3 regions of the Streptomyces sp. NPDC044571 genome follow, and region 1 is predicted to be linked to each of the others. Evidence: riboswitches for the same ligand, from Rfam matches in the RefSeq annotation. Region 1 holds a riboswitch; each other region holds the start of a gene.
The links. Region 1 has a riboswitch for cobalamin ahead of AB0B01_RS14580 (energy-coupling factor ABC transporter permease). Riboswitches for the same ligand answer to the same signal wherever they lie in the genome.
Positions count from the first base shown of each region.

Region 2: it holds a riboswitch for cobalamin, as region 1 does, so the genes downstream of both, AB0B01_RS13895 (CbtB-domain containing protein) here and AB0B01_RS14580 (energy-coupling factor ABC transporter permease) in region 1, are expected to answer to the same signal.
Region 3: it holds a riboswitch for cobalamin, as region 1 does, so the genes downstream of both, AB0B01_RS14925 (ribonucleoside-diphosphate reductase subunit alpha) here and AB0B01_RS14580 (energy-coupling factor ABC transporter permease) in region 1, are expected to answer to the same signal.

Region 1 is NZ_JBEZBN010000022.1:87,565-92,213, forward strand. It holds gene AB0B01_RS14570 (hypothetical protein) at 1-432, shown strand, start outside; gene AB0B01_RS14575 (flavodoxin family protein) at 448-1,161, opposite strand; cobalamin riboswitch at 1,276-1,517, shown strand; gene AB0B01_RS14580 (energy-coupling factor ABC transporter permease) at 1,545-2,237, shown strand; gene AB0B01_RS14585 (energy-coupling factor ABC transporter substrate-binding protein) at 2,249-2,587, shown strand; gene cbiQ (cobalt ECF transporter T component CbiQ) at 2,591-3,340, shown strand; gene AB0B01_RS14595 (ATP-binding cassette domain-containing protein) at 3,337-4,170, shown strand; gene AB0B01_RS14600 (PadR family transcriptional regulator) at 4,197-4,649, shown strand, end outside.
Region 2 is NZ_JBEZBN010000021.1:32,974-37,622, reverse strand. It holds gene AB0B01_RS13915 (hypothetical protein) at 1-74, opposite strand, end outside; gene AB0B01_RS13910 (class F sortase) at 207-788, opposite strand; gene AB0B01_RS13905 (hypothetical protein) at 1,020-1,265, opposite strand; gene AB0B01_RS13900 (CbtA family protein) at 1,287-2,042, opposite strand; gene AB0B01_RS13895 (CbtB-domain containing protein) at 2,067-2,282, opposite strand; cobalamin riboswitch at 2,320-2,471, opposite strand; gene AB0B01_RS13890 (histidine phosphatase family protein) at 2,471-2,947, shown strand; gene pucL (factor-independent urate hydroxylase) at 2,944-3,861, opposite strand; gene AB0B01_RS13880 (aspartate aminotransferase family protein) at 4,101-4,649, opposite strand, start outside.
Region 3 is NZ_JBEZBN010000023.1:63,242-67,890, forward strand. It holds gene AB0B01_RS14920 (ribonucleotide-diphosphate reductase subunit beta) at 1-330, opposite strand, end outside; gene AB0B01_RS14925 (ribonucleoside-diphosphate reductase subunit alpha) at 330-2,723, opposite strand; cobalamin riboswitch at 2,865-3,005, opposite strand; gene AB0B01_RS14930 (GNAT family N-acetyltransferase) at 3,068-3,565, opposite strand; gene AB0B01_RS14935 (YbdD/YjiX family protein) at 3,827-4,024, opposite strand; gene AB0B01_RS14940 (carbon starvation CstA family protein) at 4,021-4,649, opposite strand, start outside.

The DNA of each region.
Region 1 (4,649 bases):
TCCACCGCGCCGGCCACCGCCACCGCCCCGCGCACTCCGCTCGTCGTCAACGCCCGCTGGGGCGGGCACTGCACGTACGACCGGATCGTCATCGACCTGCGGGGGCACGTCCCCCAGGTCGCCGTCACCCGCGTGCCGAAGCTGGTCCAGGACGGGTCCGGCAAGCCCGTACCCCTGGCCGGCACGCACTTCCTCCAGATCCGCCTGCATCCCGCCGAGGCGCACAACCGTGCCGGGCAGAGCGTCTACCACGGCCCGAAGCTCGTCACGATCCATCTGCCCCGGCTGAAGGGGCTCGCGCTGACCGGTGACTTCGAGGGGTACGTCACCTTCGGCGCAGCCTTCCGGGGCAAGCCGGCCTTCCGCACCTTCACGCTGCACGCGCCCGAGCGGTTCGTGCTGGACGTCGCCCACCGCAACACCTGCGGCTGACCGGCACCGGCGGCCTCAGCGGTGCTCGGGGTTCGGGAAGTCGAAGCGGCAGCCCGCGTCCCACTCCGAGCGCTGGTTGCCGTGGGCCGGGATCCCGCCCGCGCGTTTGAGCAGTGCGGCCAGGTGCATCAGGTTCCAGGACATGAAGGTCGTGTTCCTGTTGGTGAAGTCGTTCTCGGGGCCGCCCGATCCCGGGTCGAGATAGGAGGGTCCCGGCCCGGCCTCCCCGATCCAGCCCGCGTCCGCCTGCGGCGGGATGGCGTAGCCGAGGTGCTGGAGGCTGTAGAGGACGTTCATGGCGCAGTGCTTCACGCCGTCCTCGTTGCCGGTGATCAGGGCACCGCCGACCCGTCCGTAATAGGCGTACTGCCCCTGCTCGTTCAGGAGCGAGGAGCAGGCGTAGAGCCGCTCGACGACCTGCTTCATGACGGAGCTGTTGTCGCCGAGCCAGATCGGTCCGCACAGCACGAGGATGTCGGCGGCCATGATCTGGCTGTAGAGGACGGGCCACTGGTCGCTCTCCCAGCCGTGCTCGGTCATGTCCGGCCAGACGCCGGTCGCGATGTCGTGGTCGACGGCGCGGATCAGCGAAGTACGGGCGCCGGCCGCCTCCATGACGGCCCGGCTCCGGTCGATCAGCCCCTCGGTGTTGCTCGTCTCGGGGGAACGTTTGAGGGTGCAGTTCACGTAGACGGCGCTGAGGTCGGAGTAGTCGTAGTCGGCAGCCACGCCCCCAGCCTGGGCACGGGCGACCGGGGCCGCCACCGGGCCGCACCCGTGCGGGGGACGGGAGGCGGGGCGACGAAACGGAATCCCTCCGTCCTGTGGGCGGGTTTGGGCCGGGTTGTTACCGGTCCGTCCGGCCGACTAGGGTCAGCGGGCCTTGGTGTTCGGGAAACCGGTGGAAATCCGGTGCGGCCCTCGCCACTGTGAACGGGAAGTCCGGCTCCTCCCCCAGCCACCACTGGGGTGCCCCCAGCGGGAAGCCACTGGGCTGCGCGGGAGTCTTCGCACGGCCCGGGAAGGCGGAGCCCGGGCATCATCACCCGTGAGCCAGGAGACCGGCCGGGGCGCGTTGTCCATCCACGAGGTGCTGGAGAGGTCTCCCACTCATGCATATAGCCGAGGGCTTCCTGCCCCCGCTGCACGCGGTCGCCTGGGGCGCCGCGTCCGCTCCGTTCGTCGTCCACGGCGTACGCGCCCTCACCCGCGAGGTGAAGGCGAACCCGGAGAGCACGCTGCTGCTCGGAGCGTCCGGTGCGTTCACGTTCGTCCTGTCCGCCCTGAAGATCCCCTCGGTGACGGGAAGTTGCTCGCATCCCACCGGGACCGGGCTCGGGGCGATCCTGTTCCGGCCGCCGATCATGGCGGTGCTCGGCACGATCACCCTCCTCTTCCAGGCGCTGCTGCTGGCCCACGGCGGCCTGACCACACTCGGCGCGAACGTCTTCTCCATGGCCATCGCCGGCCCCTGGGCGGGCTACGGGGTCTACGTGCTGCTGCGGCGCTCCGGCGTCCCGCTGATGGTGACCGTCTTCTTCGGCGCCTTCTTCGCCGACCTGGTCACCTACTGCGTGACCTCCGTGCAGCTGGCCCTGGCCTTCCCGGACCCGGGCAGCGGCTTCCCGGGCGCGCTCCTGAAGTTCGGCGGCATCTTCGCGGTCACGCAGATCCCGCTGGCCGTCAGCGAGGGCCTGCTCACCGTCCTCGTGATGCGGCTGCTGATGCAGTCCAGCAAGTCGGACCTGGTCCGGCTGGGCGTGGCGAAGCTCACCGGTTCCACCGAGCAGAAGGCGGCCGTCTGATGAGCCGGAAGATGAGCCGCAACGCGAAGGTCAACGGCCTGCTGCTGCTCCTGGTGGCCGCGCTGGCCGTCCTGCCGATCGCCCTGGGCATGGGCGAGGGCAAGGAGGAGCCCTTCACCGGTGCGGACGCCCAGGCGGAGATGGCCATCACGGAGCTCAAGCCGGACTACGAGCCGTGGTTCTCGCCCCTGTACGAGCCCCCCTCCGGCGAGGTGGAGTCGGCGCTGTTCGCCCTGCAGGCCGCGCTGGGCGCGGGCGTGCTCGCGTACTACTTCGGGGTGCGCAAGGGCCGCCGCCAGGGGCTCGCCCAGGCGCGGGCCGAGGCCGGAGCAGAGTCGGCGGAGTCGTAGCCGGTGCTGCCGATCGACGTGGCGGCCCACAGCAGCCGCTGGCGAGGCCGCCATCCACTGGAGAAGGCCCTCCTGGGGCTCGGGCTCACGGTCACGGCCGTGTGCCTGCCGCCCTGGCCGGGCGGGCCCCTGACCGCCGCCGCAACGCTCGCGGTGCTCCTCGGCCCGGCTGGGGTGTCCGGCCGGCAGCTCTGGCGCGCCTTCCGGATTCCGCTGGGCTTCTGCTTCACGGGGGCGGTGCCCCTGCTGTTCGCGGTGGGCGGCCCGGCGGGGCTGCTCGCGCCGGCCCCGGACGGCCCGCGGCACGCCGCCGAGCTGCTGCTGCGTACCTCCGCGGCCTCCCTCGGGATACTGCTGTTCGCCTTCACCACCCCGGTCTCGGACGTCCTGCCCCGGCTGGTCCGGGCCGGGGTCCCGGCACCGGTGGTGGACGTGGCGCTGGTCATGTACCGGATCGGCTTCCTGCTGCTGGACTCCCTGGCCCAGGTGCGGCGCGCCCAGGCGGCCCGGCTGGGGCAGGCGGGGCGGGCGGCGGTGTGGCGCTCGCTCGCCGGGCTCGCCGCCACCTCGTTCGTACGGGCCTTCGACCGCGCGGCCCGGCTCCAGGTGGGCCTGGCCGGGCGGGGCTACGACGGCGCGCTGCGGGTGCTCGTACCCGAGGCGGCCGTGTCCTGGCGGTTCCTGGCGGCGTCCGGAGCCCTGCTCGCCGCCCTGATCACGCTGACCCTCACCCTGAAGGGGCTCTACCTGTGAACCCGTTGGTGGAACTGTCCGGCGCCGGCTATGCGTACGAGGACGGCCCGGCGGTCCTGTCCGGCGTGGACTTCGCCATCGCCGAGGGCCGGGCGCTGGTCCTGCTCGGCCGCAACGGCAGCGGGAAGACCACACTGATGCGGCTGCTGAGCGGGGGCCTTCGTCCGGCGCCGGGCGAACTGCGCCTGGGCGGGCGCGCGGTGGCCCACGACCGCGCCGGGCTGACCCGGCTGCGCTCCGCCGTCCAGCTGGTCGTGCAGGACCCGGACGACCAGCTGTTCGCGGCCTCGGTCGAACAAGACGTGTCCTTCGGTCCGATGAACCTGGGCCTACCGCTGCCGGAGGTCCGGGAGCGGGTGGACGCGGCGCTCGCGGCGCTGGACATCACCGCCCTGCGGGAGCGCCCCACGCATCTGCTGTCCTACGGGCAGCGCAAGCGCGCGGCGATCGCCGGCGCGGTGGCGATGGCCCCGCGGGTGCTGATCCTGGACGAGCCGACGGCCGGCCTCGACCCGGACGGACAGGAACGCCTCCTGGACGTCCTGGCGGGTCTGCGGGCACAGGGCACCACGGTCGTCATGGCCACGCACGACGTGGACCTGGCGGTCCGCTGGGCCGACGACGCGGCGGTGCTCACCCCGGCGGGGATCCGCTTCGGCCCGGCCGAGAGCCTCCTCTCGGACCCGGAGCTGCTGGCCTCGGCCGGCCTGCGCCAGGCCTGGTCCCCGGCGGTGACGGCCTTCCTGCGCGCCCACGGCCTGCTGGCGCCGCACGTTCCGGGCCCGCGCACGCCCGGCGCCCTGGCGTCCCTGGCGGCGCCCGACGCCTGAGACCGCCGCGAACCTAGGATGACCGCATGTCGCTCCCGCACGCCATCCTCACCGCCCTGCTCGAAAAGCCCTCGTCCGGGCTGGAGCTGACCCGGCGGTTCGACAAGTCGATCGGGTACTTCTGGTCGGCGACGCACCAGCAGATCTACCGGGAGCTCGGCCGGCTGGAGGAGGCGGGCCTGATCCGGGCGCTGCCCAGCGAGGCACCCGTACGGGGGCAGAAGAAGGAGTACGAGGTGCTGCCCGCGGGCAGCGCGGAGCTCGCCCGGTGGGTCGGCGAGAGCCAGGATCCGAAGGCCATCCGGGACCCGCTGCTGCTGCGCATCCGGGCGGCCGGTGTCGTCGGTCCGCAGGGCCTGGCCGCGGAACTGCGCCGCCACCGCGACCTGCACCGCCGCCAGCTGGCCACGTACGAGGCCATCGAGGAGAAGGACTTCCGCCCGGGGCCGGCCTCCGACGAGGACCGGCTGCGCCGGCTC
Region 2 (4,649 bases), on a different contig from region 1:
AGGCACAGCAGCACGACGCAGGCCACCGAAAGTGCCCTGGCCAGTGCCATCCGTGCGTGCCGCGTCCCGCTCATGCGAGGGGTGTGCCCCGACGCGCCCGCCCCCTCCCCGCCGCGGCTGCGAAAGCCCCCGACCGGCGGACGAAGTCACCCCTCCGGATCACCCTCCGGATCACCCCGCGGGATCAGCGGCTCGTACGCCCGGGTTCAGCGCGTACGGCGTTGGCCCGTCAGCCGGGCCATCACGGTCGTTTCCCCGCTGACCAGGCGCAGTTGGGCCCGCCCCGCCCGCTGTCCGCGCCGGGTGACCCCGGCGGGCGAGACCCGGTCGACGGTGAACACGGCGATACGGTGATCCGCTCGGGCGATCTCGACGGTCAGGCCGCGCCGCAGCTCGGCCAGGCGCAGGTCGTCGGCGGTGACCACGGAGGTGCCGGCGGAGCCGGGGGCCGGGCTGTCGGTGTCCCAGGCGGCCTCGTCCCCGTCGCCGGTCAGCGGCACGTCGACCCCCAGGCTCGGGATGTGGAGCCGCAGCGGCCGCACCGCCCGCAGCGGTGCGATGGCGGCGGCCCGCGCAGGCCGGGTTCCCTTGCCGGACGCTTGGTGCCCGGCATGCTCCAGCTGTGAGACGAGCCGCCGGTGCCCCGACAGGCCGAGCGCACGGGAGGGCAGCGCGTCGGCGGCGGTGACCGCGCTGGGCCGCGCCCCCTCGGTGCTGCGCAACATCCCTACGCCGCCGCAGAGCAGAGCCACTGTCAGCACGCCGACCACCACCTTGGCGCGGGCCATGGAAGTCCCTCCTGGTCCGATTCACCGGCACCGGCGGCCGGGTCTCCTGAGAGCAGTGGACCCCCTCGCTGCTCCCAGTACCGACTACAACGCGGGACACTGACGGCGCGTCACAGCCACTGCAGCACCAAAATCCGGGTGTCTTCGCAGCTGGCACCGGGTGCGCGGCCCGTATCCGAGGGCGCGTCGAACCCGCCACCGAACGAGTGAGCCACCCCTCACCCGGATGCGTCAGCTGACCACGAACACCACCGCCGCCGCCCCCATCAGGGCGGCGGCGAGGTGGATGGCCGGGTGGCCGTAGTCACCGGACCAGAGATGACGGGCCAGCCCGCCGAGGGCGGCCAGGGCCGTGATGACACCGATCTGCGCCAGCAGCGGCACGGCGGTGAACGGGGCCAGTGCCAGCAGGACGGAGTTCAGCCAGAACGGGACCGCGCCGGTCCAGCCGCGCCATTCCCAGATCGCCGTCTGCATGTACGAACCGGCCCCTCATCGTCAACTCGTCGGCTGGACAGCCTCCTTGGGTGCGGGGGACGGCGCAAGGGAGCGTTCGGCTAGATATCCGAAGGCGAGGCCGAAACTCGCCCACATCACGGTCTGGATGGCCAGGGTGGTGAGCCGGAACTGCCAGATGAGGGTGGCCGGGAAGTCCGCCGGAACCTCGTTGACGGCGGGCAGGGTCGCGTACGCGATGCCGACGGCCACCACGAAGGCGAGACCGGCGACGACGGAGGCGTTCCAGTTGCCGAATGAGGGCGCCAGGCGGCGGCCCAGGATGAGCGCACCCGAGCCGAGCAGCACGCTCAGGGCGATCATCAGGATGAAGAGGGTGGTCCGCTTGACGACGGTGTCGGGGTCGCCGACAGCGGGCGGGTTGGCGGGGTACTTGAGGAACGGGACCAGGTTGACGGTGACGAACAGGCCCGTGGAGACCAGGACGGCGGTGGCCCGCGGGCCGAACCGCCCGATGCGGCCCAGGGCGTAGCAGAAGACGAGCGCGGCGATGCCGCCGAGCGCGACCCCGTAGAGCAGGGTGCCGGTGGCGAGGCCGCCGGTGGCCTGGAGGGCCCGGCTGACCGGGGCCATCTCCTCGCCGTGGTCGTGGCCGGCCGAGGCCGCCTCCTCGATGGCGATGGCCGCGTCGACCTTGGACTCTCCGAGCAGGTACGCGACGAGGAAGGCGGCCACACCTGCGAACAGGCCGGCCAACATGCCCCGCACCAGCAGGGTGCGGGGTGAGATGGAGTTCATGTGAGGGCTGTCCTTGCCGCGGTGTCAGTGGCAGGGGAAGCCGAGGAGGTGGCGGCCGTCGTGCATCCACTCGTGGATGCCGTCGCCCTGGAAGATCGCGGTGGCGCCCTGCTCGGCGCCGACGAGGTAGAGCAGGACGAGCATGAGGACGCCGGCGAACAGCGCCCAGGGGGTCAGCGCGGAGAGCGAGATGGGGGCGACGGCGGATGCGCCCGTCGACGGCACGGCGGAGTGGGCCATGGCAGGACCTCCAGAGGGAACACGCGTCCCGGTCAGTGGTGCTCACAACGACGGTGGCGGGTCTGACTTCCCGTCCCTCGGGGCGGGTTCACAGTGGCGCGACCGTGCCGGGTTCTCACCGGACTTCCGTCATACCGTCGTCTTATTTGTGTTGTCGCGTGAGACCGTACCGCGTTTACGCTCCCCTTATGAAGAGGGCCGTTGTACGAGTTCAGTTCGTTGCACACCCGTTCGACGACTCGGCGCGGCAGGCGGTATTCGGCCGCGGTGCCGAATGTCCGGGTTACTCCGGCTTCCGCGGTCCGGACACCGGCGCCTGGGCGGGCCGCCCCCTGGACGAGGTCGCGGCCCAGGACCCGGCCGCCGTCCAACGCTGGCTGACGGACCCGGCGTACGCCCCGCCCGGCGGGGAGTCCCTCGACGCGCTCATCGCTCGGGTCGGCGCGGAGCTGGCCGGCCTGCCCGCAGGAACGCACCGGGTCCCGGTCGAGCAGGCCGTCGTACGGGCTGCGTCGGTGTATGCGCTGGAGCTGCCCCCGGCCGCCTTCTGGCGGCTCGACGTACGCCCGGACACCGTGACCACCCTCACCGGCCGGGCGGGCCGCTGGAACCTGCTGCTCGGAGCCCCTGTCGAAGAGCGGGGCGGTTCGGGGAGCAGGAGTTAGGCGACGATCCAGTCGCTCGTCGCGATCACCGGCTGGACCCCGTCGCGGTGGACGGTGCCCTCGATCAGGCCGTACATCCGGTCCGCCGCGAAGTACACCTCGTTGTCGTTCTTGAGGCCGAAGGGCTCCAGGTCGACGAGGAAGTGGTGCTTGTTGGGCAGGTTGAGGCGCACCTCGTTGACCTTGGGGCAGTTGTCGAGCACGCGCTCGGCCATCTGGTTCAGGGTCTGCTGCAGCGAGTACGAGTACGTCTCCGCGAAGGCCTCCAACATGTTCTTGCGGACCTTCTTGTACGACTGGTCCCAGTCGTACGCGGCGTCGTCGGCGGCCAGTGCCGAGTGCGCCCACCGCGCGGTGACCTTGGTCGCCAGGATGCGGTCGTACGCCTCCTGCAGCGTCGTGTACTTGTCCTTGATGTAGCCGTGGAACTCGGAGTTGGTCGAGTTCATCACCGTCAGGTCCTTCAGGCCCGAGATCACCTGGAGGCCCGTCGTCTCGCTGTAGGTGATCTGCGCGGTCCGGACCTCCTGGCCCTTGCGCACGAAGGAGTGCTGCTCCTTGCGCGTCGGGACCGGGATCCGCTCCCAGGCGAACTCCTCGATGCGGATCTGCGCCTCGCGGATCGGCGACTGCGAGGAGACGAAGTGCTTCGCGAGGAGGATGCCGAAGGCCTCGGGGGAGGCGATGCCGTGCTCCTTGCCGAAGGCGTACACCGTGTTCTTGGTGGTGTCGGTCGGCAGGCAGTTGGCGTTGTCGCCGGTCAGGTGGACGTCGCGGAACTCGCCGCGCAGCGCGACGGAGACGTTGAGGTCGCGGATCTCGTGCCAGGATCCGTCGTTGCCCTTGCGGGTCACCTTCACGATGCGGTTCTCGGCCTTGCCGTACTGGTTCTGGGCCAGGACGTGCTTGCTCATGCGCGGTCTTCCTTCGGGTACACGGAGTCCGGATGTCTGGATGTCTGGATCCCGTACGCCCGGCGTCCAGCGGTCAGCCCGCTCCCCGCCGTTCGGTCCCGGAGGACCGCCCCGGGACTGACGTGCATCCCGGTCCGTAGGTGCTCTGTCGGATTTCAGCACGTTCACGTGCTGGTCGGAATGGCGCAGATCCTCCGAGACAGGCAGCCACGGCTTGGGGGACCGTACGTCCGTGCAGGTCAGACCATGTGCGCGTCCGCGACCAGCAGGGCCTCGTCGAGGATGGCCAGCCCCTTGGCCACGTCCTCGGGGGCGATGGTGCAGGGCGGGGCGACGTGGATGCGGTTGCCGGCGGTCAGCGGCCACAGGCCGCCCTTCTTGCACGCCGCCCCGAACTCGGCCATCGGCGCGTTGTCCGCCCCGGACGCGTTGTACGGCACGAGGGGCTCGCGCGTGGAGCGGTCCCGTACGAGCTCCAGGGCCCAGAAGGTGCCCAGGCCCCGGACCTCCCCGACCGAGGGGTGCCGCTCGGCCAGCGCCCGCAGGCCCGGCCCCAGCAACTGCTCGCCGGTGCGGGCGGACTGCTCGACGACGCCCTCCTCCTCCATGACGTTGATCGTCGCCACGGCGGCGGCGCAGGCCAGCACGTGGCCGGAGTACGTCAGCCCGCCCGGGTAGGGACTCCGGGCGAAGGTCGCGGCGATGGCGCCCGAGATGGCGACCCCGCCGAGCGGGACGTAGCCGCTGGTCACGCCCTTGGCGAAGCAGAGCAGGTCGGGCGTGACGTC
Region 3 (4,649 bases), on a different contig from region 1:
GAACTGGACGTGCACGGCCTCCTCGAACAGCTGGCGCGACAGGTACAGGCGCGCTTCCGGGGAGTTGATGTGCTTGTAGAGCGTCAGCACCAGGTTGTTCGAGACGATCGAGTCGCCCGTCGCGAAGAAGGCGACCAGCCGGCCGATCATGTGCTGCTCGGCGGGCGTCAGCTTCGCGAGGTCGGCGACGTCCGAGTGGAGGTCGACCTCCTCCACGGTCCAGGTGTTCTTGATCGCGTCCCGGTAGCGCTCGTAGAAGTCCGGGTAGCGCATGGGGCGCAGCGTGAGCTCGAAGCCCGGGTCCAGGAGGTTCTTCTTCTCGGTGGTCATTACTGGCAGGCCTCGCAGGACTCGGGGTTCTCAAGGGAGCAGGCCAGCGCCTCGGCGTCGACGGCCTGCGGGAGCGGGGTGGCGGCGGCCGGGACGGCGGCCGAGCCGGACGCGGCGCGGGCGATCTTCGTCGCCGGGCGCGAGCGCAGGTAGTACGTGGTCTTCAGGCCCTGCTTCCAGGCGTACGCGTACATCGAGGACAGCTTCCCGATGGTCGGCGTCTCCAGGAACAGGTTCAGCGACTGCGACTGGTCCAGGTACGGGGTGCGGGCCGCCGCCATGTCGATCAGGCCGCGCTGCGGGATCTCCCACGCCGTGCGGTACAGCTCGCGCACCTCGGCCGGGATCCAGCCGAAGCCCTGGACGGAGCCGCTGGAGTCGCGCAGCGCCTCGCGGGTCTGGGCGTCCCAGACGCCGAGCTTCTTAAGGTCCTCCACCAGGTAGGCGTTGACCTGGAGGAACTCGCCGCTCAGCGTTTCGCGCTTGAACAGGTTGGACACCTGAGGCTCGATGCACTCGTACACGCCGGCGATCGAGGCGATCGTCGCCGTCGGGGCGATGGCGAGGAGCAGCGAGTTGCGCATACCGGTGGTCGCGATGCGGGCGCGCAGCGCGTCCCAGCGCTCCGGCCAGCTGAGCTCGACGTCGTAGTGGTCGGGGTGCAGCACGCCCTGGGCGGTACGGGTCTGCTCCCAGGCCGGGAGCGTGCCGTGCCGCTCGGCCAGGTCGGCGGAGGCCTCGTAGGCCGCCAGCATGATCCGCTCGGCGATCTTCGTGGAGAGCGCCTTGGCCTCGGCGGAGTCGAAGGGCAGGCGCAGCTTGAAGAAGACGTCCTGCAGACCCATCGCACCCAGGCCCACCGGACGCCACTTGGCGTTGGAGCGGCCGGCCTGCTCGGTCGGGTAGAAGTTGATGTCCACGACGCGGTCGAGGAAGGTCACGGCGGTGCGGACCGTCTCGTCGAGGCGCTCCCAGTCCATCTCACCCGTCCCGGGGAGCACGAAGGCGCCGAGGTTGACCGAGCCGAGGTTGCACACGGCGGTCTCGCCGTCGTTGGTGACCTCGATGATCTCGGTGCACAGGTTCGAGGAGTGGACCACAGTGCCGGGCAGGGCGGTCTGGTTCGCGGTCCGGTTGGAGGCGTCCTTGAACGTCATCCAGCCCTGGCCGGTCTGCGCGAGGGTGCGCATCATGCGGCCGTACAGGTCGCGGGCCGGCATGGTCTTCTTCGCGAGGCCCGCCGCCTCGGCCTTGCGGTAGGCGGCGTCGAAATCGTCGCCGTACAGGTCGACGAGCTCGGGCACGTCGGCCGGGGAGAACAGCGACCAGTCGGCGTCGGCGTTCACGCGCCGCATGAACTCGTCCGGCACCCAGTGCGCCAGGTTGAGGTTGTGCGTTCGGCGCTGGTCCTCGCCGGTGTTGTCGCGCAGCTCCAGGAACTCCTCGATGTCCGCGTGCCAGGTCTCCAGGTAGACGGCGGCGGCGCCCTTGCGGCGGCCGCCCTGGTTCACGGCGGCGACGGAGGCGTCGAGGGTCTTCAGGAACGGCACGATGCCGTTGGAGTGGCCGTTGGTGCCGCGGATCAGTGAACCGCGGGCGCGGATGCGGGAGTACGAGAGGCCGATGCCGCCGGCGTGCTTGGAGAGGCGGGCGACCTGGTGGTAGCGGTCGTAGATCGAGTCGAGCTCGTCCAGCGGGGAGTCCAGCAGGTAGCAGGAGGACATCTGCGGGTGCCGGGTGCCGGAGTTGAAGAGCGTGGGGGAGGACGGCAGGTAGTCCAGGCGGCTCATCAACCGGTAGAGCGAGGCCACTTCCTCGACGGCCTGGACGCTGTCGTTCTCGGCGAGGCCGCAGGCCACGCGCAGCATGAAGTGCTGCGGCGTCTCGACGACCTGGCGGGTGATCGGGTGGCGCAGCAGGTAGCGGCTGTGCAGGGTGCGCAGGCCGAAGAAGCCGAAGCGGTCGTCGGCGCCCTCGGCGAGGCTGTGCTCGACCAGCGCGTCGAGGCGGCTCGCGTGCAGCGCCACGAACCGGGCCGTGCGGTCGGCGATCAGGCCCTCGCGGTGGCCGACCGCGACGGAGGCGGAGAAGGAGGTGGCCCCCTGGCCGGCGGCCTCGTCCGCGACGGCCATCGTCAGCAGCCGGGCGGCGAGCCGGGAGTACGCCGGGTCCTCGGAGATCAGCCCGGCGGCGGCTTCGGTGGCCAGCGCGCGCAGTTCGGCCTCGTCGGCGGCGGAGCTGCGTCCGCGCAGCGCGGCGGCGGCGACCCGGCCGGGGTCGGTGTCGGGGAGGTCGGCCGTCAGCTCGGTGAGGGTACGCAGCAGCGCGGCCCCCGGACCCTCGGTCTCGGGGTGGTCGGACTCGGCGCGCGGTGCGGAAGGCGCGATGGTCACGGGGAGCTCTCCCTCGCTCGGCCCGGTCAACGGCGGGTCGGGGCAGGGGGAAGCGCGTGCGGGCAGGGCAAGGAGCGCGCAGGCCGCATGGCGTCCACCGGCCCAACCGCGAGGCCCGGACGAATCGGCACCCGGTTCGGTCGAGCCGGGCGCACTGTCGGCAGGTCCTCGGACTTGCGGTAGCACCGTGGGTGTACGTCATACCGTTGCGGGACAGTTCCGGATTCGCACCGGATTCCCCTGCGGCGACAGCGAGCACGAGCATACATGTGGGGGGCCGTTGCTGCGTGCACCCCCACATGTTGTGTCGGCGCTGGTCGTGTTGGTGCTTGCTGAGCGTGGCGTCACAGCTCCAGCCGGTAGGTGAGCAGCCTCAGCGCGGGGATCGGCGACCAGTCCCGCTCGGGAGTCCGCACGAAGCCCAGGCGCGTGTAGAGCCGCTGGGCGCCCCGCATGGCCGGCTGGGTGGACAGGACCAGGGCCGTGACCCCGTCGACGGCCCGGGCCCGCTCGATGCAGGCCCGTACGAGAGCCTCCCCGACGCCCTTCCCGCGGGCTGCGGCAGCCACCGCCAGCATCCGGAATTCGGCCTCGTCCGGTCCGGCGATGTCGGCGAGCGGGCTGCCGGGCGCGGCGAAGGTCACCCCGCCGAGGAGCTCCCCGTCCTGGACGGCGACGAGGATCTCGCCGTCGCCGGCTCGGCCCGCGACATCGCGCAGGACGTTCAGGTAGGTGTCGTCGTCGTTCAGGTCGAGCAGCCCGTCCCCGGTGTAAGCCAGCCCGGTGATCCGACCCAGCCGCTCGTACTCGGCGGGTGCGGCCCTGCGTATCTCGAAGTCCATGCGGTCGAGTGTGCAGTACGGCTGTCGGCGCCCGGCGCCATCGTCGGAGACAGCACCGTCGAAGAAGGCGAGCGAGGCATCACCGTGATGACCGACCGGCCCCACATGCTGACCGAGGAATTCGAAACTCTCGCCCGGATAGGCGCCCGCGAGATCGAAGGACTGCGGCTGGAATTCAGTGAGGGGAAGCCGGGGGTGGGGTGCGCTGAGCACGCCGAAGGGCCCCGCCGGTGCGGCGGGGCCCTTCGTGCGGATACCGGCTCAGCAGCAGCGGAAGCCCTCGCGGGGGTCGCCCTCGCGCGCGTCGGTGCGGGCGCGTTCGAAGGCGCGCCGGGTCATGACCTCGGCGTCCGGCTCGTGCGAGCGGGCGTGGGCGACGTACCGGTCGTAGGCCGCCTCACCCGAGAACTCCCGTACGAAGAACCGCGCCTTCGCCAGCGCCCCGCGGACGCCGCTCACGCCACCGGCTCCTTGGCGCGGCCGCCGCCCGAGTCGAGGCCGGCGGCGGCGAGCTCGGCCCGCTCCTCGGCCGTCGCGATCAGCCCGGCCGGAGCGATGATCTTCGACTCGGTCCACGGGACCTCGGACAGCGTGGCCGACTCCGGCGCGCGGACTGCCTTCAGGCAGGTCCGGGCCGCGTCCAGCAGGACGATGATGATCAGGAGGGCGAAGAGCGCCGACAGCACGCCGTCGACCGTGGCGTTGGTGACCACGGTGTGCATCTCGTCCATGTTCTTGGCGGGCTTGAGCACCTTCCCGGCGTCGATGCCCTGCTGGTACTTGTCGCGCTGCGCGAAGAAGCCGATCTTGACGTCGTCGGAGAAAACCTTCTGGTAGCTCGCGGTGAGGGTGACGGCCACGTCCCAGGCCAGCGGAACCCCGGTCACCCAGACCCACTTGAGCCGACCCGACTTCACCAGCAGGGTCGTGCAGACGGCCAGGGCCACCGCGGCGAGGAGCTGGTTCGCGATGCCGAACAGCGGGAACAGCTGGTTGATGCCGCCCAGCGGGTCCTTGACGCCGACCCACAGGAAGTAGCCCCAGCCGCCGACCACGACCGCGCTGGCCAGCCACACACCGGGCT